Regions from separate parts of the Janthinobacterium sp. SUN120 genome, predicted to be linked through region 3. Evidence: predicted binding sites of a transcription regulator. Region 3 holds the regulator's gene; each other region holds the start of a gene.
What was found. The regulator NrdR, encoded in region 3, represses ribonucleotide reductase genes. The targets are predictions, from matches to a motif close to CACNANATNTNGTG.

Region 1 (10,042 bases), on a different contig from region 3:
TGGATAGAAAACCGCAATTTCAGCCTGGACGGACTGCGCCGCATGGTCATGCCCAGCGCCGTCCTCGCCATTGGCCTGGCCTGGGCCTTCCCCGGCAGCCAGGTCAGCATGGAAGGCAAGTCGGCCGTCTTCGGCTGGCATATTGCCGTGGCCGTGCTCGCCTACAGCACCTTGACGATTGCCGCCTTTCACGCCGTGCTGATGGCGCTGCAGGAGTCGCGTTTGCACACGCGCAGCGAAAGCCGCGGCTTCATCGGCAGCGCGCTGGACCAGCTGCCAGCCCTGCTGACGATGGAAAAGTTGCTGTTCCGCATGATCGGCCTGGGGTTTATTTTGCTCAGCCTGACCGTGCTGTCGGGCATTGTGTTTTCCGAGCAATTGTTTGGCAAGGCGCTCAACTGGGATCACAAATCCGTGTTTACCATGCTGTCGTGGCTGCTGTTTGCCTCGCTGCTGGCAGGCCGCCGCTTCCGCGGCTGGCGCGGCAAGACGGCCCTGAGTTTTACCCTGGCCGGTTTCGCCACCTTGCTGCTGGCCTATGTCGGCAGCCGTTTTGTACTGGAAGTGGTTTTACACCGAGGATTCGCATGACACGTGTTTTATTCTGGCTGGCGCTGGTGTTCCTGGTGCTGTTCGCTATCCGCAGCAAGATCCGTGGCATGCAGCAGCGGGCCCGCGCGCAACAGCAGCAGCGGCCGAATCCGTTTACGCCGCCGGTGCGGCCGCAGGAGTTGCCGGATGCCGAACTGATGCTGTGCTGCGCCCATTGCGGCGTGTACTACCCGGCCTCGGAAAACGTGCAGGCCAAGGGCCACGACTACTGCAGCCACGCGCACGCCACGTTGTAAGGGGCGGTCCGCAGGCGCGCGTGCGTTGCTCATCCGTATCGTAACGTCCTCCGGCATCCGTCCGGCGTAGCATCTGCAGCAGGCGGTTCGTCGCCGCCATTGCAGAAAGGCGCGCTCACCATGTCCCGTCCCAGCCCCCGTTCCATCCCGCCGACCGCCGACGGTAGGCCGCCGGCGCCGCAACTGAGCGGCAACTCGCTGCCCATGCAGGCGCTGCGCGCGCAGATCGGCCGCATCGCCCGCTGCGGCGCGCCGGTGGCCATCCGCGGCGAATCGGGCACGGGCAAGGAACTGGCGGCGCGCGCCATCCATGCGCAGGGCGCGCGCGCCAGTTTTCCGTTTATCGCCGTCAACTGCGGCGCCATTCCCGAAGCGCTGATGGAAGCGGAATTCTTCGGCTGCCGCCCGGGCGCCTATACGGGCGCGCTGCACGAGCGCCAGGGCTTGTTCCAGGCGGCCCACGGCGGCAGCTTGCTGCTCGACGAAGTCGACGATCTGCCGCTGGCCATGCAGGTGAAACTGTTGCGCGTGCTGCAAGAGCACCGCGTGCGCAAGCTGGGCGGCAGTACTGACGAAGCCGTCGACGTGCGCATCCTGTGCGCCAGCCAGCATGGCCTGACGCGCGGCGTGGCGGCCGGGACGTTTCGCCAGGACCTGTTTTACCGCCTGAATGTGATCGAGCTGGCGCTGCCGCCGCTGCGCGAACGGCGCGGCGATCTGCAGGTATTATGTGAGGTGATCCTCGCACGCCTGTCGCCGCACCGGTCCGTGAGCCTGGCGCCGCCGGTGCTGGCGGCCCTGGCCGCATATGCGTTTCCCGGCAATGTGCGCGAACTGGAAAACGTACTGGAACGGGCGCTGGCCTTTGCCGATGGCGGCGTGATCGCGCTTGACGGTCTGGCCTTGCCCTCCGCGGCGGGCAACGTGCCCTTGCGGGTGGCGTCGGCCATGCCGGCTGTGTCGGAGCGGCAACAGTGTCTGCCCGGCATGGCGGCGTATGGCGTGGCCAAGGTCTTGCCGCTGGACGTGTATTTGCGCCAGGCCGAGCGCGACATGATCATGCTGGCGCTGGTGCAGGCGCGCTACCACCGCGCACGGGCGGCGCGCCAGCTGGGCCTGAGCGTGCGCCAGTTGCGTTACCGCATGCAGAAATTGACGATACAGGAAGCCCTACTTGATGAGCGCATGGACGATAGATGAAGATGGCTGGTGCGACGGCGCGCTGCGCTATGACTCGCCGTACTGCGATGCGCGCCCGGACGGTGCGCAAGTCGATTTGCTGGTGATCCATAACATCAGTTTGCCGGGTGGCCGCTTTGGCGGGCCGCATGTGTCGGACTTGTTTACGGGCCGGGTAGATTATAATGCCGATCCTTCTTTCGCCGACCTGCGTGGCTTGCAGGTGTCGGCGCACTTTTTTGTGCGGCGCGATGGTGCGTTGTTGCAATATGTTTCTGCTGATCAACGTGCCTGGCATGCGGGCGCGTCCGCCTTCGAAGGGCGCCCGCAGTGCAATGGCTATTCCATCGGTATCGAAATGGAAGGCGCGGACGATGTGCCGTTCCAGCGGCGGCAATATCATGTGCTGGCGGCGCTGACGGCGGCGCTGGTGGCGCGCTACGGGCTGTCCCAGGTGCGCGGCCACGAGCATATCGCGCCGGGCAGGAAGACGGATCCGGGGCCGTTTTTTGACTGGCATTTTTATCAAGAATGCTGGCTGGAAACCCTTAACGGACAAGCTGCGTTAGCGCTTACTTCGCGGGGATTGGGCTTCCCAGCCATGCCCTGAAAAGTCAACCGAAATCGTATATGAAAATACAAAAAATTACGCCGACGGATGCCGGAAAACTATTGCATCGCCCTTCGATGGGTACTACAATTAGTGCAGAAGTTGGATGTAAAGACTATATGTAGTGCCATCACAGACGTTTTCAGAATTATTGTCAAAGCTACCCGGATTGCTGATAAAGCACTGGAACTGGCGGTTTATCACCCTTGATCGTGTTTTGCGCCAGCCGGGCAGTGCGGTGTGGCGAGATGGATACTGAGCTGTTTTATGCACTATTAATTTACTATTTAGCAACAAATACCTGAAGAAACCCTGACCATCGGGCGTTCTATTCAACAACACACGCGGCAGCAAAACTGCAGGCTGACTTTAGCTGACAACGGGAGCTTCAATGCAATCACCACAAGATATTTCCATCCATCCAACGCCAGTATCGCCAGCGCCAGGCGCGGCCAACAGCGTGGCGAGCACGGGCGCGGCATTGGGCGACTATCGCATCATCCGCCGCAACGGCGCGGTGGTGGCATTTGAGCCTTCGAAGATCGCCATCGCCATGACCAAGGCGTTTTTGGCCGTTAACGGCGGCCAGGGCGCAGCCTCGGCACGCATCCGCGAACTGGTGGAACAATTGACCGACGGCGTGGTCGCTGCGCTGGTGCGCCGCCACCCGGGCGGCGGCACCTTCCATATCGAAGACGTGCAAGACCAGGTGGAACTGTCGCTGATGCGTTCGGGCGAGCACGACGTGGCGCGTGCCTACGTGCTGTACCGCGCCAAACACATGGAAGAGCGCCGCCTGCAGAAGGAAGCGCAAGGCGCGTCCGCGCAAGTTTCCGCACCACAACTGAACGTGACCGACAACGGCGTGCGCCGCCTGCTGGACATGCAGGAAGTACGCGACCTGATCAATGCCGCCTGCGCCGGCCTGGAAAAGCACGTCGATGCCGACGCCATCCTGGCTGAAACGGTGAAAAACCTGTATGACGGCGTGCCGGTGGAAGAACTGCACAAGTCGGCCATCCTGGCAGCGCGCGCGCTGATGGAAAAAGACCCGGCCTACAGCCAGGTCACGGCCCGCATCCTGCTGCACACGGTGCGCAAGGAAGTGTTCGGCAAGGAAGTGCCACAAGCGGCCGCTGCCGCCGAATACCTGACGTATTTCCCGCAATACATCGCCAAGGGCATCGCCGCCGAGCTGCTGAACCCGGTACTCGCCAGCTTCGACCTGGAACGCCTGGCCAAAGCTATCGTGGCCGATCGCGACTTGCAATTCGGCTACATCGGCCTGCAAACCCTGTATGACCGCTACTTCCTGCACATCCAGGACGTGCGCATCGAAATGCCGCAGGCGTTCTACATGCGCGTGGCCATGGGCCTGGCGCTGAACGAGGCGGACCGCGAAGCGCGCGCCATCGAGTTCTACAGCCTGCTGTCCTCGTTCGACTTCATGAGCTCGACCCCGACCCTGTTCAACTCGGGCACCCTGCGCTCGCAGCTGTCGTCGTGCTACCTGAGCACCGTCTCGGATGACCTGGAAGGCATCTACGACGCCATCAAGGACAACGCGCTGCTGGCCAAGTTCGCCGGCGGCCTGGGTAACGACTGGACGCCAGTGCGCGCCCTGGGCGCCCACATCAAGGGCACCAACGGCAAGTCGCAAGGCGTGGTGCCGTTCCTGAAAGTGGTGAATGACACGGCCGTGGCAGTCAACCAGGGCGGCAAGCGCAAGGGCGCCGTCTGCGCCTACCTGGAAACCTGGCACATGGATATCGAGGAATTCCTCGACCTGCGCAAGAACACGGGCGACGACCGCCGCCGCACGCACGACATGAACACGGCGAACTGGATTCCCGACATGTTCATGAAGCGCGTCATGGAAAAAGGCGAATGGACCCTGTTCTCGCCGTCGGACACGCCAGATCTGCACGACAAGGTCGGCAAGGCTTTTGAACAGGCTTACGTGGGCTATGAAGCCAAGGCCGCCGCTGGCGAAATCCGCGTCTTCAAGAAGATCGCCGCGCTGGACCTGTGGCGCAAGATGCTGTCGATGCTGTTTGAAACGGGCCACCCATGGATCACGTTCAAGGACCCTTGCAACATCCGCAGCCCGCAGTCGCACGTTGGCGTCGTCCACAGCTCGAACCTGTGCACGGAAATCACCCTGAACACCAGCAGCGATGAAATCGCCGTCTGCAACCTTGGTTCCGTGAACATGCCGGCGCACATGAAGGAAGGCAAGCTCGATCACGTCAAGCTGGCCAAGACCGTGCGCACCGCCATGCGCATGCTCGACAACGTCATCGACATCAATTACTACGCCGTCGACAAGGCGCGCAATTCGAACATGCGCCACCGTCCGGTCGGCATGGGCGTGATGGGCTTCCAGGACTGCCTGCACATGATGCGCATCCCGTTCGCCTCGGACGCCGCCGTGTCGTTTGCCGACACCTCGATGGAAGCCGTCTGCTACTACGCCTACCTGGCGTCGACGGAACTGGCCGAAGAGCGCGGCCGCTATGAATCGTATGCCGGTTCGCTGTGGGACCGCGGCATCCTGCCACAGGACTCGGTCAAGCTGCTGGCTGAAGAGCGCGGCGGCTATCTGGAAGTCGATTCCTCGTCGGCCATGGACTGGACACCGGTGCGCGAACGCATCGCCAAGTTCGGCATGCGCAACTCGAACTGCGTGGCGATCGCCCCGACGGCGACGATTTCGAACATCATCGGCGTCTCGGCCTGTATCGAGCCGACGTTCCAGAACCTGTACGTGAAATCGAACCTGTCGGGCGAATTCACCGAGATCAACGGCTACCTGGTGCGCGACCTGAAGGCGCGCGACCTGTGGGATGAAGTCATGATCTCCGACCTGAAGTACTTCGACGGCTCGCTGGTGAAGATCGACCGCATCCCGCAAGACCTGCGCGATATCTACGCTACCGCCTTTGAAGTGTCGCCAAGCTGGCTGGTGGAAGCGGCTTCGCGTCGCCAGAAGTGGATCGACCAGGCCCAGTCGCTGAACATCTACATGGCTGGCGCATCGGGCAAGAAACTGGACGAGACCTACAAGCTGGCATGGCTGCGTGGCCTGAAAACCACCTACTACCTGCGTACCATCGCCGCTACCCACATGGAGAAATCGACCTCCAAGACGGGCGCCCTGAACGCCGTGGCAGTCGATGGCGGCATGTCGGCCAGCGCGCAGAGCGCCCAGGCGGCGGTCGTGGCGGCAGCAGCAGTGACCGTGGCGCCGGTAGTGGCAGCGGCAGCGGACGACGCCGATGGCGAAGCCTGCTACCTGCGTCCGGGTGACGATGGCTTTGAGGAATGCGAAGCCTGCCAGTAAAATTTTAGTTGTCAGCCCGGCACGGTCGGGCTGATTCAATGTTGTCAATGTCCGCATTGTCCGATACAACGGGCCTGTTGCGGATCGCCGGCTCGCCGGCATGGAAAGGAAGAAGAATATGTCGTTGTCATGGGATGATGAAACCACGTCGGCAGCTGCGCCGCGTCCGGCGCAGCAAGCGCCACTGGGTAATACCGAATTGAACCTGCCGGCCGGTGCCGAGCCGTCCGAAGCGAACGCCGAGCAAGTCGCGCGCCGCGTGAATGCCGACGACAAGCGCATCATCAACGGCAAGACGGACGTCAACCAGCTGGTGCCGTTCAAGTACAAGTGGGCGTGGGACAAATACCTGGCCGGCTGCGCCAACCACTGGATGCCGCAGGAAGTGAACATGCAGCGCGATATCGAGCTGTGGAAAAACCCGAACGGCCTGACGGACGACGAGCGCCGCCTGGTCAAGCGCAACCTGGGCTTCTTCGTGACGGCCGACTCGCTGGCCGCCAACAACATCGTGCTGGGTACCTACCGCCACATCACGGCGCCGGAATGCCGCCAGTACCTGCTGCGCCAGGCGTTCGAGGAAGCGATCCACACGCACGCCTACCAGTACATCGTCGAATCCCTGGGCCTGGACGAAGGCGAGATCTTCAACGCCTACAACGAAGTCAAGTCGATCCGCGACAAGGATGAATTCCTGATTCCGTTCATCAACACCCTGACCGACCCGGCGTTTGTCACCGGCACGGTGGAAAATGACCAGAAGCTGCTCAAATCCCTGATCGTCTTTGCCTGCCTGATGGAAGGCCTGTTCTTCTACGTCGGCTTCACGCAGATCCTGGCGCTGGGCCGCCAGAACAAGATGATGGGCGCGGCCGAGCAGTACCAGTACATCCTGCGCGACGAATCGATGCACTGCAATTTCGGCATCGACTTGATCAACACGATCAAGATGGAAAACCCGCAGTTGTGGACGGCCGCCTTCCGCGAAGAGATCAAGGACCTGTTCATGAAAGCCGTCGAACTGGAATACGCGTACGCGGAAGACACCATGCCGCGCGGCGTGCTGGGTCTGAACGCGCCGATGTTCAAGGGCTACCTGCGCTTCATCGCCAACCGCCGCGCGCAGCAGATCGGCATCGAGCCACTGTTCGCCCAGGAAGAAAATCCGTTCCCGTGGATGAGCGAAATGATCGACATGAAGAAGGAACGTAACTTCTTCGAAACGCGCGTGACCGAGTACCAAACCGGTGGTGCGCTGAACTGGGAGTAACCCTTTTTCAGTCAACGCCCAAAAGCGCCGTCATCGAGACGGCGCTTTTTTTTCGCCTGCATGGCGGCGGAAAAATGCGTGCCTCATCGCGTCATGCGATGAGGTTTGCACTAGGATTTTCGGCTGCCGCGAATGGCCGCATCGCGGGCCCCAAAAATCATTTCCGGAGACGCTGGCGGCGGCATTTGCCGCGCGATTGTGCGATAGCACGCGTAACGTGCAAAAAAGCGGGCGAAAACGTGTCGTGCCGGTTGCGCATTGACAAGGTTTTCGTGTACTTTATGAGATTGCAAATGCGAGCGTTAGAATGCGGGGTTTTTTAACCAGCGCGGTAGCGAAAAAACCTCGCAAAACAGGGATACAGATTTACACGGATATGCACAAAACCACACCGTTTTCGTCTGCCGCCGTGCCCGAATTTTTTCAGGCATGGCGGTTTTTTATTTGACGGATGGGTGTTGTGGCGAGCGCGATGCGAGGAGCGAAAAAACGCACGGCATCGAAAACGAATGACCGAATTCAGACTTTGCCACCAGCTGCGAGATAAAGCAGGGTGGCACCGACGATGGCTGAAGTGCTGCAAACGTGAGGAGTTGCAGCAGTTCAGCTGGTGCCGAATTCATTAGCGCAAACGACCGTTTGTGCCGATGAATAATTCGCCTGGCCTATCCCTGTGGTGGGTCGGACGGGTTTAAATCTTGTAGCTTAAATTTCTCATCTCAGATGAAGGAGAGACAAATGGCAACAGCCGCTAAGAAATCAGAAGTAAAGAAACCAGCCGCCAAGGCTGCTCCTGCCGCGAAGAAGCCGGCAGCCGCAGCGAAGACGGTTGCCGCTAAACCAGCTGCCAAAGCCGCAGCAAAACCAGCCGCCAAACCAGTCGCCAAAGCCGCAGCCAAGCCTGCAGCAAAAGTGGCTGCCAAGCCAGTAGCGAAAGCCGCAGCGAAACCAGCGGCCAAGGCAGCAGCAAAACCGGCCGCCAAGCCGGCAGCGAAAGCCGCAGCGAAACCTGCAGCCAAGGCAGCAGCCAAGCCAGTCGCGAAAAAAGCCGCAGCCAAACCGGCCGCCAAGCCAGCAGCAAAAGCCGCAGCAAAACCAGCGGCCAAGGCAGCAGCCAAGCCAGCGGTGAAAAAAGCTGCAGCGAAACCTGTAGCCAAGGCAGCAGCCAAGCCAGCAGCGAAAAAAGTCGTCGCCAAGGCAGCAGCGAAGCCGGCCGCCAAAGCAGCAGCGAAACCTGCAGCAAAAGTGGCTGCCAAGCCAGTAGCGAAAGCCGCAGCGAAACCAGCGGCCAAGCCAGCAGCAAAAGCAGCAGCCAAGCCAGCAGTGAAAAAAGCGGCAGCGAAACCTGCAGCCAAGGCAGCAGCGAAACCGGCCGCCAAGGCGGCAGCCAAGCCAGCAGCGAAAAAAGTCGTCGCCAAGGCAGCAGCCAAGCCGGCCGCCAAAGCCGCAGCCAAGCCAGCGGCCAAAGCAGCAGCCAAGCCAGCAGCCAAGGCAGTAGCGAAGCCAGCAGCAAAAGCTGCAGCCAAGCCAGCGGCCAAGGTAGCAGCGAAGCCAGCAGCGAAAGCGGCAGCCAAGCCAGCGGCCAAGGTGGCAGCGAAGCCAGCAGCCAAGGTAGCAGCCAAGCCAGCAGCGAAAGTCGCAGCCAAGCCGGCAGCCAAAGCAGCAGCGAAACCTGCCGCCAAGGTCGCAGCAAAACCTGCAGCCAAGCCAGCAGCCAAGGTAGCAGCGAAGCCAGCAGCAAAAGCTGCAGCCAAGCCAGTCGCCAAGCCGGCAGCGAAAGCCGCAGCGAAACCTGCCGCCAAGCCAGCTGCAGCGCCAGTCGTGGCAGCCGCACCAGCCGCAGCGCCGGCAGCAGCTCCAGCGGCACCAGCCGCCGTGGCAGCCAAGCCAGCAGCCAAGAAGGCCGCGCCTAAAAAGGCCGCACCGAAGAAGGCAGCTCCTGTCGCCAAGCCATCGGCGCCTATCGCACCTGTAGCAAAAACCGTGTTGGCACCGGCTGCAGCCTGGCCATTCCCAACCAGCACCCGCCCATCGTAATTCCTGCGATACGGGTGCCTGGATGAGGCAACACGCCGCTGTGTGACTCAATCACACAGCGGTTTTTTTTTGGAGAATTAGTCGTGCTGATCGTTATCCTTACATTGATCGTTGATACCATCGCCACCTTGCTGGGCGGCGTGTTGCTGCTGCGCTTCTGGATGCAGGCGGTGCGCGTGCGGCCGCCCTCGTCGGTGGCGCAATTCACGTTTCAATTGTCCGACTGGCTGGTGCGTCCCCTGCGCCGCGTGGTGCCGGGCGTGGGCGGGTATGACTGGGCCAGCCTGATCGGCGCCTTCCTGATCGTGCTGCTGGCCAGCTCGGTGCTGTTTATTTCCGGCTATCCCGTCGAGGTGGTACTGCTCAAGTCGCTGCAACGCTTCCTGCAATGGATACTCTACGGTTTCATGGCCTTGCTGATCATCGAAGCCATCTTCAGCTGGGTCAACCCGCATGCGCCGCTGGCGCCGTTCGTACGGGCCCTGAACGAGCCGCTGCTGCGTCCGATCCGCAAGGTCGTGCCGCTGGTCGGCAGCCTGGACCTGTCTTTGCTTGTGGCGTTGATCTTGCTGCAGATTGCGCAAGTGCTGGTGGGAATGATTATTGTATTGAGGTAAAACGAGGAGGTCGGCCTGGCGCTAGCGCACAAGCCGACCGGACTACATATTAATAGCGGTAACCGAACGCCGCTTCGAACTGGTCGGCGATGCTTTCCGGCGTAAATACGTGGTTTTGCGCGCCCTGGGTGGCGATCT
Region 2 (10,042 bases), on a different contig from region 3:
GCGGGGATGTGCTCGCCCTTCATCACCAGGGTCAAGGGGCCCAGGCGCGCGTTGTCGCCCACCTTGGCGCTGTACAGCACGGAGCTGCGCGGGCCCATGTAGACGCGCTGGCCGATTTCCACGTGGTCGATCTTCATCACGCGGTCTTCGAACAGATGCGTTTGCGGGCAGGTGAGGGCGTTCAATTCGCTGTAGTCGCCGATGTGCACGCAGTCGAATTCCGTGATGTCGGTCGTGTCCATGTAGACGCCGCGGCCGATCTTGCAGCCGAACAGGCGGAAGGCGAGAGGCAGCCACGGCGTGCCGCGCAGGTAGCGCATGAAGTTGGGCACGGCGATGCCTTCGTACAGATTCGTCACGCCTTCGGAAATCCACACGAATGGCGTCCACATGGGCGCCGCGTGCTTGCGGTAGCGTCCCAGCAGCAGCCATTTGAACAGCACCACCACCAGGAAATTGCCGATGCCGTAGGCCAGGCCGGCGATGGCCAGGTCGCCCACCACCTCGCCCCAGCGCCCGGCGCCCGCGATCGGCATCACGTCCAGCACCAGGGTATAGCCGACGGCGATCACCACCGCGTGCGGCGCGACGATGCGGAACGCTTCGATCAGGCTGCGGCCCAGGCGGCGCAACAGCGATGGCTTGAACGTCAGGTGCTCGGCAAAGCCGCTGACCTGTTCCCGCGCGGGCAGGTGCATGGGCGGGGAGCCCAGCCACGTGTCGCCGCTGTGCATCTGCACATTGCGCGGCGCATGCGTGTGCACGCCGATCAGCACGTGTTCGGGCAGCACGGTGCCATCCGGGATATAACTGCCGTTGCCGACGAAGCTGCGGTGCGAGATGACGGTGGGGCGCATGGTCATCCAGCCGCCGTCGATCTGTTCGTCGCCCAGCATGACGGCGTCGGCGATGAAGGTGTCGTCGCCCAGGGTCAGCATGTCGGGCACCACGCCCAGCGCCGTGGAAATCTCGGCGCCCTTGCCGACCTTGGCGCCCAGCAGGCGGTACCAGTACGGCGCGTAGACGGTGGCGTAAATACCGTGCAGCACGTTCAAGCTCGATTCCTGGATATGGCTAACCAGCCACTTGGCGCAATAGATATTGCTGTGCACGGGCGAACTGCCCGGCTTCAGGCGGGGCAGCGCGCCCCAGCGGATGGCGGCCGACAGCAGTGCCGTCAGCACGATCAGCACGGCGCTGGCGGGGAAGGCCAGCAGGAAGTAGCGGGCCAGCTGGGTCGTCACGTCGCGGCCCTGCAGCCACGGCATCATTTCGCGCTCGTCGAACCAGTCGATCAGCACGAAGCTGGGGAAGACGGGCATGAAGAACAGCACGGCGATGAGGACCATGCCAAAGCAGAAGAACAGGGTTTCGCCCGTCAGGCGCAGGCGCGAGACGGCGGGGCGCGGCGGCTGGCTGGCCACGTCAAACGGGCCGATATCGCGCGCGGGCGAGCCAGTCCAGACCCTGCCGGCCGGCACCGCCGCGCCATCGGCCAGCGCCGATTGTCCCTCCAGGTGGCCAAACGCGCCCACGCTGGTATTGCCTTCCAGGATAGCGTAAGAGCTGATGCAGGCATCGTCGCCGATGCGGATCTGGCCCAGCAACAGGCGGCCCCGCTCGACCCTGGCGTTTTCAAAGTTGACGGCATTGCCCACGCTGACGTTGTCGCCGATGGCCAGCAGGTCGGGCGCGCGCAGGGTCATCGAGCCGATGACGACTTCCTTGCCCACCTTGGCGCCCAGCGCGCGCAGCCACCAACTGTTCAGGGACGAGCCGCTGAGCAGGTAGGCGGGCGCCGATTCGACCAGGCGGTCTGCCAGCCACCAGCGGTAGTAGGTGACGCCCCACAGCGGATAGTTGCCCGGCTTCAAGCGCCCGGCGATCAGCCACTTGCCGGCAATCGCAATGGCAAATTCGGCCAGGGTCGCCAGCAGGAACACGCCGATCGAGGCGGCGATGGCGCGCGGCACGGTGTCTCCCGTGTCGCCCGTGAAGAAGTGATAGGTGAAGAACGGCGCCATCCACTGCGCCATGCGCAGGGTGACGAGGCCAGGCACGGCCGCTGCTTGCGCGGCACCGCACAGCCAGCGTTTCCAGGTCGATGGCGGCGTCCAATCCGCTTCCGGCGTGGCCAGCGCGGGCGCTTCACCCAGCACGGCGGCGATCTTGCCGATCTGCCGGTTCTGGTAAATGTCGCGCACCGTCATGTGGGCGTAGGCCGGATCGGCGCGCAGGGCGGATGCGAGGCGCGCAGCCAGGAAGGAATGGCCACCGAGGTCGCTGAAGAAGTCGAGCCGGCGCAAGATCGCCTGGCCGGGAAACAGCTTGGCCAGCGCCGCGAACAGGGCCGCTTCGGCCGGCGTTTCCGGCACGTCCGATTCGCCCGCCTCGCCTGGGAGCGGCGCGGACAATGGCATGGCCTTTAATGCTTTCCGGTCGATCTTGCCGGAAGTGAGGCGCGGCATCAGCGGCAGCAATTCAAAACGGCCAGGCACCATATACGGCGGCAAATGCAGGTTCAGGGCAGCGCGCAGTGTTTTTGCCGCCAGGGCATCCTCGGGCGCCTCGTCGCTGCCGACGATATACGCCACCAGCTGGTCGATGCCGTCGTCCTTGCGCAGCAATACTGCCACCGTGCCCACGCCCGCCTGCTGCGCCAGCACGGCTTCGATTTCGCCCAGCTCCACGCGGAAGCCGCGAATTTTCACCTGGTCGTCGGCGCGGCCCAGGCACAGCACCTGGCCGTCCGCATCGATGCGCGCCAGGTCGCCTGTGCGGTACAGGCGCGCGTCATCGTCGCTGGTCGCCCAGGGATTGGGCAGGAATTTTTCCACCGTCAGGTCGGGCCGGCCCAGGTAACCCTCGGCCAGGCCGGGGCCGATGATGCACAATTCTCCCGTCTCGCCCCTTGGCAGCAGGGCCAGGGGACGGTTTTCTCCCGCTTCGGCCACCTGCAGCACCAGCAAGCCATAGTTGGGCAGCGGCGTGCCGATGGTGACCGGTTCGCCGGGCCGCAGTCGCGCCAGGCTGCACGAGACGGTGGCTTCCGTGGGCCCATAGGTGTTGAACATGGCGCGGCCCGGGCGCGACCAGCGTTCGACCAGCGACTCCGGGCACATCTCGCCGCCCAGATTGATCAAGCGCAGGCTCGGTACTTCTTCGGCGAACAGGGCCAGCAGGGTCGGCACGGCGTGCAGAACGGTGACCTTGTTCTCTGCCAGGGCGCGCGGCAAGGCTTCCGGGTCGCCCGAGATATCCTTGGGGCCCAGCCACAGGGTGGCGCCCACCAGGTAGGCGATCCAGATTTCCTCGAACGACATGTCGAAGGCGACGGAAAAGCCCTGGTAGACGATGTCGTCTTGCGTCACTTCCAGCACGGCGTTTTCGCTGCGCAGGAAGTGGCAGATGCTGCGTTGATTGATCAGGATACCCTTCGGCTTGCCCGTGGAGCCGGACGTGTAGATCACGTACGCCGGGTGTTCGGGCAGCACGGCGCCGCGCGCGGGCAGCGCTTCGCCCGGCGTAGCGGGCGCCAGCAGGCTTTCCGCTGTCCACACGGGGCGCTGGATGCCCGCATCAAGCAGGCGTGGCGCGAATTGCGCGCAGCTGACGACGCCCGCGCCATTGGCGTCATCGAGGCACACTTGCAGGCGCTCGACGGGCGTGTCTTCATCGACGGGCAGCCAGGCGGCACCCGCCTTGGCGATGGCTGCCTGCATCAGCAGCAAATGGGCGCCGCGCGGCAGCCACAGGCCCACGATGTCGCCGGGCTTGACGCCGGCAGCCACCAGGCGCGACGCGGCCAATCCTGCCTGCGCATCGAGTTGCGCATACGTGATGCGGCGCGCGCCATCGATCAGGGCGATTTGCTGCGGGCAGCGGCGGGCCGTCGCTTCCAGCAGGTCGGCCAGCACTTCCTCGCGCAGCAAATCCGGTCGCGGCGGGCCGTACAGGATGTCGGCATGGGTGGAAGGGGTGCCTGGGCTGGCTGCGGTGAAATCGTTCATGGATGACGCTTATCTGTAATGCGGTGTGAGGAATCTGACGGGCTGCGCGTGGTGCGCAGCACAGTTGATACATTACAGCACGCAAGACATTTCAGCGTTGCAGAACGGGGAATTTTGCGGGGCTTTCCGAAATAATCTGCCTGTTGGCTCAACTGCCATGATTACGGAATGTAAAACGGGGAAACATGGCGCCGATTTGCGCCACCGTGTGCGCCGCCGGATAGCCGTGCAGGGGGCGCCCGGACAGTGCCGCATCCGCGCAGCCTTCGGCGCGGAATTGCTGCAGCACGTAGTTATCGACGCCTTTGGCGGCCAGGGTGGCGGCCAGGGCCAGCAGCTGCTCGTCTGGCAGCAGGTCCGGATGGGTGGTGGTGCGGCATTCGTAGGCGACGCCGCTGGCGAGGATGGCGTCCAGGCAGGCGCGCGCCGGGTCGCCGCTGCCGGCCACGCGGGTCACATGTCGATAGTCGGCAAACGGCGCCTTGATGTCGAAACCCACCCAGTCGACCAGGGGCAGCACTTCCTGCAGGCGCTGCGGATAGATGCAGGCCGTGTGCAGGCCGATGCCGAAACCCAGTTCCCTGACGTCTTGCATGGCCCGCCCCAGCGCCGGATCCATGCACGCTTCGCCGCCGCTGAAGACGACGGCGTCGACCAGGCCCGTTCTGCGGCGCAGCCAGGTCAGGACGTCTTGCCACGGCATGGCGCCTTCCGGCGTGCGCGCCTGCAGGTGCGGATTGTGGCAATAGCCGCAACGCCAGGGACAGCCCTGCACGAACACCACCGCCGCCAGCTTGCCGGGATAGTCGGTGGCGGAAAAGGGCGTCAGGCCGCCCACCTTCAATTCAGCCGCCATGGCAGGCGGGCTGGCCAACCCGGGCGCTCGCTTCCGTAAAATACTGGCGCTCGTGGAATTCGCCCTGCTTGCCGATGTTGAACGAGGCGACGGGGCGGTGGTAGCCCATCACGCGGGTCCAGATTTCGCAGCGCTGGCGTTCCGTATCGAGCAGGGTGATGGCGGGAGTGAAGTCGGGACGTGCATTCATGGCGTTTCCTTGAGTGGGTGAGCAAGATCGGATTGTTTGCGGGCGATCAGTTCCGCATCGCAGGTGGGGCAGAATTCATGCTTGCCGGCCAGGTAGCCGTGGCGCGGGCAGATGGAAAACGTGGGCGTGACGGTGATGTAGGGCAGCGAAAAGCGGCTCAGCGCGCGTTTCACCAGTTCGCGGCAGGCGTTCGCGTCGGACAGTGCTTCCGTCATGTACAGGTGCAGCACCGTGCCGCCCGTGTATTTGCGCTGCAGCACATCCTGTAATTCCAGCGCCTCGAACGGGTCGTCCGTGTGGCCCACGGGCAGCTGCGACGAGTTCGTGTAGTACGGGTTGTCGGCGGTGCCCGCCTGCAGGATGGCGGGAAAGCGCTTGCGGTCTTCGCGGGCGAAACGGTACGTCGTGCCTTCGGCCGGCGTCGCTTCCAGGTTGTACATATGGCCCGTCTCTTCCTGGAAGGCCACCATGCGGGCGCGCACGTGGTCGAGCAGGCGTACGGCCAGCGCGTGGCCTTCTGGCGTCGTGATGTCCCAGGCGTCGCCGCTGAAATTGCGGATCATCTCGTTGATGCCGTTCACGCCCAGGGTGGAAAAGTGGTTGCGCAGGGTGCCCAGATAGCGTTTCGTGTAGGGGAACAGGCCTTGCTGCATCAATTCCTCGATGGTGCGGCGCTTGATTTCCAGGCTGGTCTTGCCCAGCTCCAGCAGGCGGTCCAGGTCGGCCATCAGGGCTGGCTCGTCGCCGCGCCACAGGTGGCCCAGGCGCGCGCAATTGATCGTCACCACGCCCAGGGAACCCGTCTGCTCGGCGGAACCGAACAGGCCATTGCCCCGTTTCAGCAGTTCGCGCAAGTCCAGTTGCAATCGGCAGCACATGGAACGGATCATGTTCGGCTTGAGTTCCGAATTGATGAAATTCTGGAAGTAGGGCAGGCCGTAGCGGGCCGTCATTTCGAACAGACGTTCGGCATTCTCGCTATGCCAGTCGAAATCCTCGGTGATGTTATAGGTGGGAATGGGGAAGGTGAAGACCCGGCCCTTGGCGTCGCCCGCCATCATGATCTCGATGTAGGCGCGGTTGATCATGTCCATCTCGGCCTGCAGCTCGCCATAGCTGAAGTCCATCTCCTGGCCGGCGATGACGGGAATCTGCTCGCGCAGGTCGTCCGGGCAAACCCAGTCGAAGGTGAGGTTGGTGAACGGCGTCTGTGTGCCCCAGCGCGAGGGAACGTTGAGGTTGAAGATCAGTTCCTGCATGTACTGGCGCACGTCTTCGTAGCGCAGGCTGTCCTTGCGGATGTAGGGCGCCATATAGGTGTCGAAGGAGCTGAACGCCTGCGCGCCGGCCCACTCGTTTTGCAGCGTGCCGAGAAAATTGACGATCTGGCCGATGGCGCTCGACATGTGTTTCGGCGGACCGGACTCGATCTTGCCCGGCACGCCATTCAAGCCTTCGTGCAGCAGGGTGCGCAGCGACCAGCCGGCGCAATAGCCGGCCAGCATGTCGAGGTCGTGGATGTGCAGCGCCGCTTCGCGGTGCGCCGCGCCCACTTCCGGCGGATAGACCTGGTCCAGCCAGTAGTTGGCGATGACCTTGCCCGACACATTGAGTATCAGGCCGCCCAGCGAGTAACCCTGGTTGGCGTTGGCGTTGACACGCCAGTCGCGCCGGTCCAGGTATTCATTGATGGACGCGGCGACATCGACCTGGCCGCGTGTGGGGGAAACTGCATTCGTCGTCATGAAACCTCCAATAAACACAACATGCGGTGTTTTTATGGAGATTAAACACTAAATATAGTGGCGTCAAAGGGCGCGTGCAGTGGCATGACGAATCCTTGATGCAGGTGAAAAAAGCGCCCCCGTTTACTTTTTCAGGCGGCCCTGGCGCAGGATGAAGGCGCTCGCGGCGAAGTAGGCGGCGCCGCAGACGGCGATGCTGAGGATGGAGGCGGGCAGCACGTGCGCCCAGATTTCCCGCGCCGAGAAGGTGCTCCAGCTGGCCACGCGCGCGTCGAACGTGACGTAGTTCGCCAGCAGCCAGTAGACGGCCAGCAGTCCCGTGCAGATGGCGGCCTGGCGCGTCACGGGCATGGCGCGGCGCGCGAAGACGGCTTGCAGGAACAGCAGCAGCACGCCCGGATACGCGCCCAGTACTTCGGGCGACAGCACGGAGAGCGCCTCGGCGTCGTAGCCTTCCGTGGGCGCGGCCCACTGCACCTGCAGCACGGTGAGGAACAGGGTGAGCAGAAAGATCAGCAGCGGTTTGCGGGGCATGGCGGGCAATCGAAGAGGGAGAAAAGGGGGCATTTTACAGCCAGGTCAAGCAAGTTGAACGCGCACCAGCCATGCATGCATTCCTTCACCTGCGTCAAGGACTGGGCAGCCTGGGCGGGGATATAGTCTGCACCCTGAGCCGATACAGGACTGTGAACACCATGATGCTTGAATCAACCACCGCCACCCGCGTGGCCGGACCGCTGGAACTGGTCTGCCCCGCCGGCAGCCTGCCAGCCTTGAAAGCGGCCATCGACAATGGCGCCGACACCGTTTATCTGGGTTTTCGCGATGCCACCAATGCGCGCAATTTCGCCGGCCTCAATTTCGACGAGAAGGCCATCGCCGAGGGCGTGCGCTACGCCCACCAATATGGACGCAAGGTGCTGCTGGCGCTGAACACCTATCCGCAGCCGCACAACTGGGCCGTGTGGCGCAGCGCCATCGACCGCGCCGCCGATGCCGGCATCGACGCCATGATCGTGGCCGATCCGGGCCTGATGGCGTATGCGGCCCAGCACCAGCCGCAGCTGCGCCTGCACCTGTCCGTGCAAGGTTCGGCCACCAACTACGAAGCCATCAATTTTTACCATGAACACTTTGGCATCGCCCGCGCCGTGCTGCCGCGCGTGCTGTCGATGGCGCAGGTGGAGCAACTGATCGCCAAGACGGAAGTCGAGATCGAGGTGTTCGGCTTCGGCAGCCTGTGCGTGATGGTCGAAGGGCGCTGCGCACTGTCGTCGTATGCGACGGGCGAGGCGCCGAACACCCACGGCGTGTGCTCGCCGGCGAAATCCGTGCGCTGGCTGGAAACGCCGAACGGGCTCGAATCGCGCCTGAACGGTGTGCTGATCGACCGCTATGCGCCCGGCGAAAACGCCAGCTATCCCACCCTGTGCAAGGGGCGTTTCGAAGTCAACGACGAAGAGTATTACGCCATCGAGGAACCGGCCAGCCTGAACACCTTGGCGCTGCTGCCGCAACTGATCGCCATGGGCGTGCGCGCCGTGAAGATCGAAGGGCGCCAGCGCAGCCCCGCGTACGTGGCACAGGTCACGCGTGTGTGGCGCGAAGCGATCGACGCCTGCCGCGAAGGCAATGCGCGCTACGCCGTCAAGCCGGGCTGGATGGCGGCCATGGACAAGCTGGCCGAAGGCCAGCAGCACACATTAGGCGCTTACCACAGATCTTGGAAATAGAGGATGAACATGCTGAAGCTTTCACTGGGCCCTTTGCTGTACTACTGGCCGCGCGCCACCGTCTTCGAGTTTTACCAGCAGATCGCCGGCACCGCCGTCGATATCGTCTACCTGGGTGAAACCGTCTGCTCGCGCCGGCATGAGGTGCGTCTGGCCGACTGGCTCGATATCGCGGACATGCTGGCCGCCGCCGGCAAGGAAGTGGTGCTGTCGACGCAGGCGCTGATCGAGGCGGGAGCCGAACTGGCGACCCTGCGCCGCATCACGGGCAATGGCCGCTACGGCGTCGAGGCCAACGACATGGGCGCCGTGCACTGCATGGAAAAGGGCACGTCCTTCGTCGCCGGTCCCCATTTGAACCTGTTCAATGGCCCCAGCCTGCAATTGCTGGCGCGCCTGGGCGCGCGGCGCTGGGTGATGCCGCTGGAAATGGGGCAGACGGCGCTGGCCGAGATGCAGCGCCAGAAACCGGAAGGACTGGAGACGGAAGTCTTTGCCTACGGCCGCATGCCGCTGGCGTTTTCCGCGCGCTGCTTCACGGCGCGCAACCGCAACCTGCCGAAGGACGATTGCGGCTACAGCTGCCTGGAAGAGCCGGATGGCCTGCTGCTGCGCACGCGCGACGAAGTACCCTTCCTCGTACTGAATGGCACGCAGACGCAGTCGGCGCTGGTCTACAACCTGGTGCGCGAACTCGACGCCATGCGCGACATGGGCGTGGCGGTGGCGCGCATCAGCCCCCAGGCCATGCATACGGAACAAGTCATCGCCATCTTCGACCGCGCCCGCCGCGGCCAGGTCAGCGGCATCGGCGCCCAGGCCCAGCTGGCGGCCTGCCAGCCGGCCGGCGCCTGCGACGGCTATTGGCACGGCCAGCCCGGCATGGAACAGCACGCAGCCCATTGAACGCCTCGAAAGGAAGCACCATGCAAGATCAACTGGAAAGATTGCCCGTCCCGGCGCCGGTCCCCGCCCGTCCCGGCATGAGCAAGCCCGCAGTGTCGTACCGGCTGCCGGAACCGCTGGCCGAATTGCTGTCCAAACTGCCCCCGTATCCCGCTTCGTGGCTGTTCGTGCAGGGCTTGAACCGCCTGCTGGCGCCGCAATTGCCCGACGACGTGCGGCGCAGCCTGGAAGGGCGCAGCTTGCGCTTGCGGCTGCTGGACGCGGGCATCGCCTTCGACTTCGAGTGGCAGGGCACGGTGTTCGTGGCGGAGCGCTATGCGGACGTGCCGGACCTGTGCATCGCCGCCAGCGTGCATGATTTGATGCTGCTGGCGCGGCGCCAGGAAGATCCGGACACGCTGTTCTTCAGCCGCCGTTTGAGCCTGGAAGGCGACACGGAACTGGGCTTGCTGTTCAAGAATACGCTCGATGCCATCGAGTTGCCGCCATTCGACCTGCAGGCGCTGGGGCCGCGCCGCGTGTTGGCGCATCTGCGCGACCGGGGCGCGCGCGAAGGCTGAGCGAAAAAAGGGAGGGCGGGCGCTCAATGGCGTTCAGTGGCG
Region 3 (10,042 bases):
GTGGCAGGCGGCACTGGGGCGCTCGCTTGCCGTCCCTGCAGGTAGCGCAGCGATTCGTACAGCAATTCGGCCAGCGGCGCCGCCCTGGCGTACGCGCCAGGATGCCCTGCATTGCCGCGGCCCAGGCCATTGATGTAAGCGGTCACCCCGCCGCCAAGGCCCGCGCCCTGGGCCGCAGCTTCGGCCACATACACGCCGGTGGCGGGATGCCACTCGGCGCCGGCATTGTCTTGCGGCAAATAGTCGGGCGCCGTCCAGCGCTGCCTGCCCACATGGGCCAGCGGCGCGCGCAGCACGCCGCCATACACGGGGCCGGCGCTGGCGGGCATGCCGTTCAAATGACCAAACACGCCCACGCGCACCCGGCCGCCATGGCGCTGCACGACCCCCACCGGCTTGTAGTTCTTGCCATACGCCAGGCACAAGTCGTCGCGCAGCGGCCCCTCGTCAGCGTCGCACACGCGCACGCGCGCGAGGAACACCCCGTGCGTGGCAGCAAGGCCAGGCGCATCGCAAGTGCTGCCCGCAGACTGGCCAAGGCTGGCGTCGCCGAACAGCAGGCGGTTGCGGCAAGAAACGATGGCCAGTTGCGCCAGCGCAAATGGCGTCGCTGCCGCCACGCCCGCCTGCAAGACCTTGCGCGGGAAAAAGACGGGGTGGGCAAAAAAGTCGATGGGGCTGTCGGCGTCAGGCAGATAGGCGCGCTGCAGCACCGTCTTGCGCACTTCGTCGATGACGCGGTCGCCGCCCGTCAGCGCATAGCGGACAAGGTCGAGCATGCTGGTGCTGGCCCAGTTGAGAAAGTTGCCGCTGAAACTATCGCCGCCGCAACCGTGCAGCGCATCGGCCGGCTTCAGCACGGAGAAGTAAGCGGTCGCTACGCGCAAGTCCGGCAGCATGACGCCATCCTTGCTGCGATACGGATAGCTGTAGCACATGCGCGCATGAAAATACCCTGCGTACTCGCGCTGCGGCGCATACTCGCCGCCATATGCGGCAGCGGCCGCCGCATGCGTGAGGGACAGGTTGAGCAGCAGATTCGGCGGCACCCTGGCGCCGTGCAAGCCCGCGTCGGCCCGCGCCAGCGTCACCGGCGGGACGGCGGCGGCAAGGGCGCCGCCGCAACAGAGGCTGGCCAGACAGGCCAACAGCATCAGCCAGACGCAGCCGGCATGCCGCCGGGTAGACCGCAAAGCAGGCCACAAAGTGGACGGCAAAGTGGGTGGCAAGATGAACCGCGGCGCCCTCATGGCCCCGCTCCCGCCGCCTGTTTGCGGTAATAAGTTTGCAGCACGACTTGCGTGCTTTCCTGCGCGCCAAAACCGATGGCCGTGATGCGGTACACATAGCTTTCCGTGGCCAGGCCGCCAGCCACTGCCGTGGCCTGCGCGCCGGGCGGGTGAAACGGCAGCAGTTCGATAAGGTAGCGGGGCCGGCGCGACGGCAGGAAGCCCTGCCCCGTCTGCATGACGGCACCCGTAAACTGGCCATACGGCACGGCGCGGCTGCTGCCTTCGGCGCCATCGAGGTCCGTACTCAACCAGAGCGCCGGCGCCTCCGGGGCCGCGGGCAGGCACAGGCCCAGTGCGCCGCCCTCACCACAACCCTCCGCAAACCCTGCCGCACTGCCTGGCGCGAAGAGGCTGCTGCGTCCCGGCGCGCCGGGCAAGCCTTCGATATCGTTTTGCGCATCCACCAGTGCCTCCTCCGCCGCCTGAAACGCGATCTGCCGGTCGCGCTCGCCGCGCGCCGCCTTCTCCCCCTGCAAGGCCATCTGCGCCGCCGAAATGCCCAGCAACAAGATGATCACCAGCAGGCACAGCACATACACGAGGGTGGCGCCGCCGCATCGCGCACGAGGTGGGCGCCAAGGCACGCAACAGCGGACGCCCGCGCCAGCCATCGCGCCGCCCGCCTAGGCCGGCCCGTTGCGCAGCATGATGCTCGTCTGCACCAGTTGCCGCAGCCGCGAACGCGTCGCGGCAGGCAAGGATGCGCGCGCGATGCGCACGCCCGTGTCGCCGGCGCCATGCGCCTCGGCATACGCCTTGCCGAACAGGTCGAACTGCGCCGGCCCCAGTTCCGCCATCTTGTCGGCCTGTCCCGCCTCGTCATGCAGCAACAGCGCCACGCGCACGCTGGCCACGCGTTTCCAGTGCGTGCGCCGTTGAAAATCGCGCTGGCGCGCAGCCGCATCCGCCCCCTCCAGCAGCAGCGCCGCATCGTAGGCGTCGAGCGCGCTGGCATTGACATAGCGGTTCGCCACGCCGTCAGGCGGCGTATCCGTGTCGAGGCCATACAGCACCTGGAAAGCATCGACGCCACGGATGACGGCGTCCGCGCCCCAGCCGTTCGTGCCCCGGTATTTGCAGCGCAGCTCGCCTTCGCCATCGGCGCCCTGCGCCACGTAGAAAATGCTCCAGCCCCGCTGCGCCTCCGTTTGCGCGGCGCCCACGCCGAAGCCGGCGCAATTGAGGACGGAACCGTCGCCGCCCTCTTCCTTGCCGGCGCCGTAATAGCGCAGGGCCAGCACGTCGCTGCCATGCAGGGCGCCGGGCAGCGCGCCGCTGATGCCGTCGCTATTCTTGCCCAGGCTGCGCGCGTCGAGACCGGCGATATTCGCGCTGTCGTAATCCGCATGGGCGACGGGTGCGGCGCTGCTATCCCAATTCACATACGCCGTCTGGCGCACGGCGCGGGCGATGGCGTCGAGCGCATAGCGGGCGTTGTCATCCAGGCGAGCGCTGGCGGACTGGTCGCCATAGCTGCCGCTGGCCGCCAGCAGCACGCTACTGGCGGCCAGCATCAACAGCGCACCGAGCGACAGGGCCACCAGCAATTCGATCAGGCTCATGCCACGATGTCCGCCGCTCATGCGCCGCCCCCGCCCAGCTGGAATGCCAGCCTGGGCAGCGACTCGCCTGCCGCATTCACGGCGGGCGAGCCATCGGGCAGGCGGCCGCGCCAGCCCAGCTTGATGACGATGGGCGCCCCCTTGCCGCCGCTGCACGCCCACTGCAAGCCCTGAGCGGCGGCATCCCACGCGGCAAGGTCGCGGCAGATGCGCAGGCGCGCGCCGGGCAAGGCCGCATGCAGCCCCTGCTTCCATTCGGCGATGTCGAATTGCGCCAGCTCGGCCGCGCTGCAGGCGGCAGCGCCAAGACAGTCCGGCGCGCCACCGCCAGCTTCGGCGCCGTCCGCCGCCGCATATGCCACGTTCAGGTAGGGATTACCCGCATCGGGGCCATTCATGAGCACGTTGTTCGCGCGCATGCGCTCGGCCATGCCGGCGGCCAGTTGCACGCCCGCCGACAGCAGCGCCGACTCGTGGCGCGCGCGCAGGGCGTTCAATTGCAGGATGCTGGCACCCAGCAGGCCCAGCGCCAACAGCAGCAGCGACACCAGCACTTCGACGAGGCTGCTGCCACCCGCAGGAAACATAGTGCGACCGCCCTTGCGCATGCGCTACTCCCTTCCGCAGAAAGAGCCGCAGGAACAGGCGGCCCAGCTACAAGATAGGCGCGCGCAAAAACCCGCGTCTGCGCTAGCGCAAACAGGACGATGATAAGTCGAGAAGAACGGCGGTGGGATTGATCAGACCGCTTGCCAGGCAAGCGCTGGCATGGTGAGCACGGGGCGCAGGAGCGGCCCCATTGCCGGCAAAGTGAATGTCCGGGTAAGCGTCAGGGCTTGCGCGCCTGGCCCACTTCGGCGATCGCGTCCTGGAACTCGGCCAGGTCTTCGAAATTCTTGTAGACGGAGGCAAAGCGGATGTAGGCGATCTTGTCCAGGCGCTTGAGTTCCTGCATGACGAGTTCGCCGATATAGCCGGATTCGACTTCACGCAAGCCGCTGGTAAGCAGCTTCTCTTGGATGGACGCGATGGCCGTATCCACAGAGGCGGCCGCGACGGGACGCTTACGCAAGGCCAGCATCAAACTGCCGCGCAACTTATCCGCAGCGAACTCCGTCCGGCTGCCATTCTTTTTGACGACGGCCGGCATGATAAGTTCAATGCGTTCGTACGTGGTAAAACGCTTGTCGCATTTGCCGCAGCGGCGGCGGCGCCGAATGGCATCCCCTTCCTCCGATACGCGCGTATCGAGAACCTGGGTGTCGCCGTGCTGGCAAAATGGACATTTCATGGGCTGGCTACAACTTTATAGTAATAATTACGGGAAATCGCCGCCCTTGTACAAAGGGCGCCCGAATCACTCCGGGCGCCCTTGGGCACGACTGGAATGTGTCATACAGAATCTTACTCCGTATGACACATTCTGGACAAATAATTATGCTGCGTACACAGGGTGCGCGTCGGCCAGTACTTTCACGGCCGCTTTCACGCGCTCGATGGTGGCGGCGTCATGCGGATTGTCCAGCACGTCGGCGATCAGGTTGCCCACTTCTTCCGCTTGCGCTTCCTTGAAACCGCGCGTCGTCATCGCCGGGCTGCCCAGGCGGATGCCCGAGGTGACGAAAGGTTTTTGCGGGTCGTTCGGGATGCCGTTCTTGTTGCAGGTGATGTGCGCGGAACCGAGGATGGCTTCGGCTTCCTTGCCCGTCAGGTTCTTGGCGCGCAGGTCGACCAGCATGACGTGCGATTCGGTGCCGCCGGACACGATGCGCAGGCCGCGCTTGATCAGGGTTTTCGCCAGCACGTCGGCGTTCTTGATCACTTGCTTCTGGTATTCGACGAATTCAGGGCTCAGCGCTTCCTTGAAGGCGACGGCCTTGCCGGCGATCACGTGCATCAGCGGGCCGCCCTGGATACCAGGGAAGATGGCCGAGTTGATGGCTTTTTCGTGTTCGGCCTTCATCAGGATGATGCCGCCGCGCGGGCCGCGCAACGATTTGTGCGTGGTCGAGGTGACGAAGTCGGCGAACGGCACCGGGTTCGGGTACAGGCCGGCGGCGATCAAGCCCGCGTAGTGGGCCATGTCGACCATGAAGTAGGCGCCCACTTCCTTGGCGATCTTGCTGAAGCGTTCGAAGTCGATCTTTTTCGAGAATGCCGACGCGCCGGCGATGATCAGCTTTGGCTTGCGTTCGCGGGCCAGGCGCTCCATTGCCTCGTAGTCGATGTCTTCTTCCGCCGTCAAGCCGTAGGAAACGACGTCAAACCATTTGCCGGACATGTTCAGCGGCATGCCGTGGGTCAGGTGGCCGCCTTCGGCCAGCGACATACCCATGATCAGGTCGCCCGGTTTCAACATGGCGAAGAACACGCCCTGGTTCGCCTGCGAGCCGGAGTTCGGCTGCACGTTCGCGCATTCGGCGCCGAACAGCTGTTTCACGCGGTCGATGGCCAGTTGCTCGGCCACGTCGACGTATTCGCAGCCGCCGTAGTAGCGCTTGCCCGGGTAGCCTTCGGCGTACTTGTTCGTCAGCTGCGAGCCTTGCGCTTCCATTACGGCTGGCGACGTGTAGTTTTCCGACGCGATCAGTTCGATGTGGTCGTGCTGGCGCGTGTTCTCTTTTTGAATGACGGCGAACAATTCAGGATCGACGTTGGCGAGGTTGTGATCTTTTGCAAACATGTAAAAACTCCAAGTATGAGGGTGCTTGTACTGGCAGGTTGGATCGAATGAGGGGAGCCGGCGTTAAGTGAATAACAACATTGGACAGGCAGCCTCTTCGTGCTTTTCCATAGTGGCTACCCAGGCGAACGGCTGATGAAAAATCTCACGTTTCCCGGTGGGTGCCCACCTTTCGCCGGTTTGCCGACCGCCATTCATGGAGATCGCCCGACTTTTCGCCAGTCACGTGAGACGTAATGGAAGTCAAATTGTAAGTTAAGTACCCAAATTGAGCAAGGAATGCAACCGTGCGGCTATAATCGCCGCGCGCCATCGCAGCCCGGGCGCGGCCACAGGCCGCCCCGGGGATGGCCGCCGCTTTTAAGCTGGGCTTAAACCTGGCCATGGCATGTAAGCGTATGTTACGAAGCTTGCCATTGCACACGCCGGATTTACAATGCTGCGGTGCAACTTATATGCAGCTTTTGCATGGCTTTCCAGCAAGCGCCCACAGTCACAAGAAGAAAAATCGCGTAAAATGTTGCTCAATCTCACTACTGGCGCAATAAACATGCCTTCAGTCTTTACCTGGAACGTACGTGTCTACTATGAAGACACCGACGCCGGCGGCATCGTCTATTACGCTAACTACCTGAAATTCTTCGAGCGCGCGCGCACCGAATGGCTGCGCGCCATCGACGTGGGCCAGCAGGAATTGCTGGAACAGCATGACGCGATGTTCGTTGTCAAAAGCGTCAACGCCGACTATCATGCGCCAGCCAGGCTCGATGACACGGTAAGATTAACCTTAAGCATAGAAAAAATGGGGCGTGCCTCCATCGTTTTCCTGCAACAAGCCTGGTGCGGCGACCGCCTGCTCAACACGGCCCGCGTCAAGATCGGCTGCGTCGATTCGGCACTGCGCCCGCGCGCCGTGCCTGATGCAGTCGCGGCCCGCATGCGCGCCGCCTGAGCCCTACCCGCCACCCCCGGACAATTCACCCAACAGACTGCCAGCCAATGAACGTTACACAAGATCTTTCTTTCCTCGCGCTCATCTCCAATGCCCATTTGATCGTGCAACTGATCATGGCCCTGCTGCTGCTGATTTCCCTGACCAGCTGGACCTACATTTTCCGCAAGATGTTTGCCGTGCGCCAGGCGCGCAAGCAAACCATCGAATTCGAACGCAGCTTCTGGGCCGGCGGCAATCTGCATGCGCTGCACCAGAACGCCAGCGGCAACCGCGACCAGAGCGGCGCGCTGGCCCGCATCTTCGACGCCGGCATGGGCGAATTCATCAAGGGCAAGGCTTCCTACGGTTCGCGCGAAGCGCTGGACGTCGGCGCCGTGCTCGACGGCGCACGCCGCGCCATGCGCGCCGCCTTCCAGCGTGAAATGGACGTGCTCGAATCGCACCTGGCCTTCCTCGCGTCCGTCGGCTCCGTCTCGCCGTACATCGGCCTGCTCGGTACCGTCTGGGGCATCATGAACGCCTTCCGCGGCTTGGCCAACGTGCAGCAAGCCACGCTGGCCGCCGTCGCGCCCGGCATTGCCGAAGCGCTGATCGCCACCGCCATCGGCCTGTTCGCGGCCATTCCCGCCGTCGTCGCCTACAACCGTTTTTCGCATGACATCGACCGCCTGGCGATCCGCTTCGAGAGCTTCGTCGAGGAATTCTCCAACATCTTGCAGCGCCAGTCGCGCTAAGAGGGGGCAAGGTCCATGGGTTCCTCCTTTAATAGTGGCGGCATGCGCGGTGGCCGTGGCCGCAAATTCAAGTCCGAGATCAACGTCGTGCCGTATATCGACGTGATGCTGGTGCTGCTGATCATTTTCATGGTGATGCCGTCGTCGAACAATCCCAGCGTGGTGAACTTGCCCAACGCGGAAAAGTCGGCGAAACCGCCCGATGACTATATTCAGATCGTGCTGAAGCCGAATGGTTCGCTGTCGATCGGCGTCATCGGCAAGGAACAGCTGTCGCCGGAAACGGAACCGAACCGCGACGCCCTGCTGCGCAAGCTGCGCGGTTTGCACGAAAGCAATCCCGACTATCCCGTGATGATCGCGGGCGACAAGGAAAGCAAGTACGACGATGTGATCCAGCTCATTTCGGAAGCAAAAAAAATGGGCATTACCCGCGTCGGCCTGGCCACCAAGTAAGCGCAGCACCCTGTTTCCAGACTTGACCGTTTTTAGATAGACTAGACTTTGCAGACCAAACAAATCGACCATGTACTCGGCAAGCCCTACAGCGTGCCGCGCGAACGCAGCCGCTGGCCCTCGCTGGGCCTGGCGCTGGCGATGCACCTTGGCCTGCTGTTTTTCCTGTGGGTGGGCGTACACTGGCAAAATACGGAACCTGTCGCCGTCGAAGCGGAAGTATGGGACCTGAAAGTGCAGACGGCCGCGCCGCCGCCCGAAGTGGCGACGGAACCGGAACCGACACCGGCGCCGCCGCCGGAACCGCAAGTGGAACAGCCGGCCCCGCCGCCACCGCCGCCCGTGGCCGCGCCCGAGCCGAAGGTCGACCTGCGCGAGGCGGAGATCGCCCTCGAGCGCAAGAAGGCCAAGCTGAAGGAAGAAAAAGACAAAGCGGCAGCGGAAGAACGCCGCAAGCAGGAATTGAAGGAACGCGAGGAAGAAAAGCGCGAACTGGAAAAACAGAAGCAAAAAGAAAAAGACAAGGCTGAAAAGCTGGAAAAAGAAAAGGCCGACAAGCTGGAGAAAGCCAAGCAAGCGAAAGAGAAAGAAAAAGCGGCGGAAGAAAAAGCCGAGAAAGAACTGTCCGATAAAAAAGCGGCGGCCGAAAAAGCGGCCAAGGCGAAAAAAGCGGCGGCTGAAAAAGCGGCCGCCGACAAATTGCGTGCCGATGACATGAAGCGGATGATGGCGCAGGCAGGCAATGGCACAACAGGTACGGCCGCGAAAGCGACCGCGCCACGCAAGGACAGCGGCTATGTCGCTGCCCTGACGAGCAAGATCAAGAGCAATATCGCGTACAGCGGTAGCACGGACGTGCCGGGCAACCCGCGCGCCGTGTTCAAGATCGAGCAACTGCCAACTGGGGAAATTATTTCGGTCCGAAAGATTAAAAGTAGCGGCCTGCCGGCGTATGACAGCTCGGTGGAAAACGCCATTAATAAATCGTCGCCACTGCCGAAGAAAAAAGACGGCACCGTGGAACGCGAGATTGAACTCATATTCGAGATGAAGGATTTGCCTAAATGATGACCATGAAAAAAATGAGCTATGTCGTGCTCTGCGCCGGCCTGATGCTGGGAGCCTCCGGCGCCCAGGCGCAGCTGCGCGTGGAGATTACGGGGATCGGCAGCAACCAGATCCCGGTGGCTGTCGCCAGCTTCGTCAATGAATCGGCGGCGCCGCAGTCGCTGTCGGGCATTATCAAGGCCGACCTGGCGCGCAGCGGCGTGTTCAAGCTGATCGACGCCGATGCGCCCGTATCGGAAACGGCGCCCGTCAGCTACGAGCAGTGGAAATCGCGCGGCGCCGACGCCCTGGCGGCCGGCACCGTGCAAAGCATGGCCGATGGCCGCCTGGACGTGCGCTACAAGCTGTTCGATACCATCAAGGGCGCCCAGATCTCCAGCATGAACAATGCGGCCGCGCCGCAATTCAACCGCTTGCTGGCGCACAAGATCGCCGACGACATCTATGAAAAGTTGACGGGCGTCAAAGGCGCGTTCGCCACGCGCATCGCCTACGTCACGCAATCGGGCCGCGAATACCGCCTGGAAGTGGCCGACGCCGATGGCGAAGGCATCCAGGTCGCCCTGCGTTCGAACGAGCCTATCATTTCGCCGTCGTGGTCGCCGGACGGCACCAAGGTCGCGTATGTGTCGTTTGAAAAGAAAAAGCCCATCGTCTACGTGCAAAACCTGGTGACGCGCCAGCGCACCATCGTATCGAATGAAAAAGGCAGCAACTCGGCGCCGAGCTGGAGCCCGGACGGCTCGCGCCTGGCCGTGGCCCTGTCGCGCGACGGCCATACCCAGGTCTACACCGTCAATGCCGACGGCAGCGGCTTGCGCCGCGTCAGCACCAGCAGCGGCATCGATACGGAACCCCAATTCTCGGCCGATGGCCAAAGCATTTATTTCACCAGCGATCGCAGCGGCGGACCACAAATCTACCGCATGTCGACCAGCGGTGGCGAAGCCAAGCGCGTGACGTTTGGCGGCTCCTACAACATCAGCCCGCGGATTTCGTCCGACGGGAAGACACTCGCTTATATTTCCCGTCGCGACGGCAATTTCCAGCTCTACGCGCTCGACCTGGCTAGTGGCCAGGAACTGCGCCTGTCGGACACCGCCAACGACGAATCACCGAGCTTTTCGCCCAACGGGAAATATATCATGTACGCGACCGAATCCGGACGACGCAAGTCGCTGGCAGTGGTATCGGTGGATGGCCGCGTCAAACAGCGTTTGACTACGCAAGCTGGCAATATCAAGGAGCCCACCTGGGGTCCTTTTATGAAGTAAATGCTGTACAGTTTCACC

Region 1: O0879_RS15685 (ribonucleoside-diphosphate reductase subunit alpha) is a predicted target of NrdR. The motif match lies at 2,751-2,764, and genes of this name have one in related genera.
Region 2: O0879_RS08510 (ribonucleoside triphosphate reductase) is a predicted target of NrdR. The motif match lies at 6,848-6,861, and genes of this name have one in related genera.

The regions. Positions count from the first base shown of each region.
Region 1 covers NZ_JAPUBW010000002.1:1,322,535-1,332,576, reverse strand. Annotated here, with positions in the region: gene ccsA (cytochrome c biogenesis protein CcsA) at 1-591, shown strand, start outside; gene O0879_RS15700 (PP0621 family protein) at 588-848, shown strand; gene O0879_RS15695 (sigma-54 dependent transcriptional regulator) at 969-2,048, shown strand; gene ampD (1,6-anhydro-N-acetylmuramyl-L-alanine amidase AmpD) at 2,026-2,637, shown strand; gene O0879_RS15685 (ribonucleoside-diphosphate reductase subunit alpha) at 3,029-5,980, shown strand; gene O0879_RS15680 (ribonucleotide-diphosphate reductase subunit beta) at 6,099-7,250, shown strand; gene O0879_RS15675 (hypothetical protein) at 8,086-9,117, opposite strand; gene O0879_RS15670 (YggT family protein) at 9,371-9,904, shown strand; gene O0879_RS15665 (carbohydrate kinase family protein) at 9,954-10,042, opposite strand, start outside.
Region 2 covers NZ_JAPUBW010000001.1:1,928,326-1,938,367, reverse strand. Annotated here, with positions in the region: gene O0879_RS08525 (Pls/PosA family non-ribosomal peptide synthetase) at 1-4,010, opposite strand, end outside; gene O0879_RS08520 (anaerobic ribonucleoside-triphosphate reductase activating protein) at 4,159-4,866, opposite strand; gene nrdD (anaerobic ribonucleoside-triphosphate reductase) at 4,856-5,056, opposite strand; gene O0879_RS08510 (ribonucleoside triphosphate reductase) at 5,053-6,801, opposite strand; gene O0879_RS08505 (hypothetical protein) at 6,925-7,335, opposite strand; gene O0879_RS08500 (peptidase U32 family protein) at 7,500-8,534, shown strand; gene O0879_RS08495 (U32 family peptidase) at 8,544-9,440, shown strand; gene O0879_RS08490 (SCP2 sterol-binding domain-containing protein) at 9,461-10,000, shown strand; gene O0879_RS08485 (heavy-metal-associated domain-containing protein) at 10,034-10,042, opposite strand, start outside.
Region 3 covers NZ_JAPUBW010000005.1:77,624-87,665, reverse strand. Annotated here, with positions in the region: gene O0879_RS23010 (PilC/PilY family type IV pilus protein) at 1-1,154, opposite strand, end outside; gene O0879_RS23005 (PilX N-terminal domain-containing pilus assembly protein) at 1,247-1,876, opposite strand; gene O0879_RS23000 (PilW family protein) at 1,916-2,875, opposite strand; gene pilV (type IV pilus modification protein PilV) at 2,872-3,441, opposite strand; gene nrdR (transcriptional regulator NrdR) at 3,684-4,145, opposite strand; gene glyA (serine hydroxymethyltransferase) at 4,290-5,537, opposite strand; ZMP/ZTP riboswitch at 5,649-5,773, opposite strand; gene ybgC (tol-pal system-associated acyl-CoA thioesterase) at 6,088-6,489, shown strand; gene tolQ (protein TolQ) at 6,537-7,226, shown strand; gene O0879_RS22970 (ExbD/TolR family protein) at 7,242-7,682, shown strand; gene tolA (cell envelope integrity protein TolA) at 7,731-8,750, shown strand; gene tolB (Tol-Pal system beta propeller repeat protein TolB) at 8,747-10,024, shown strand.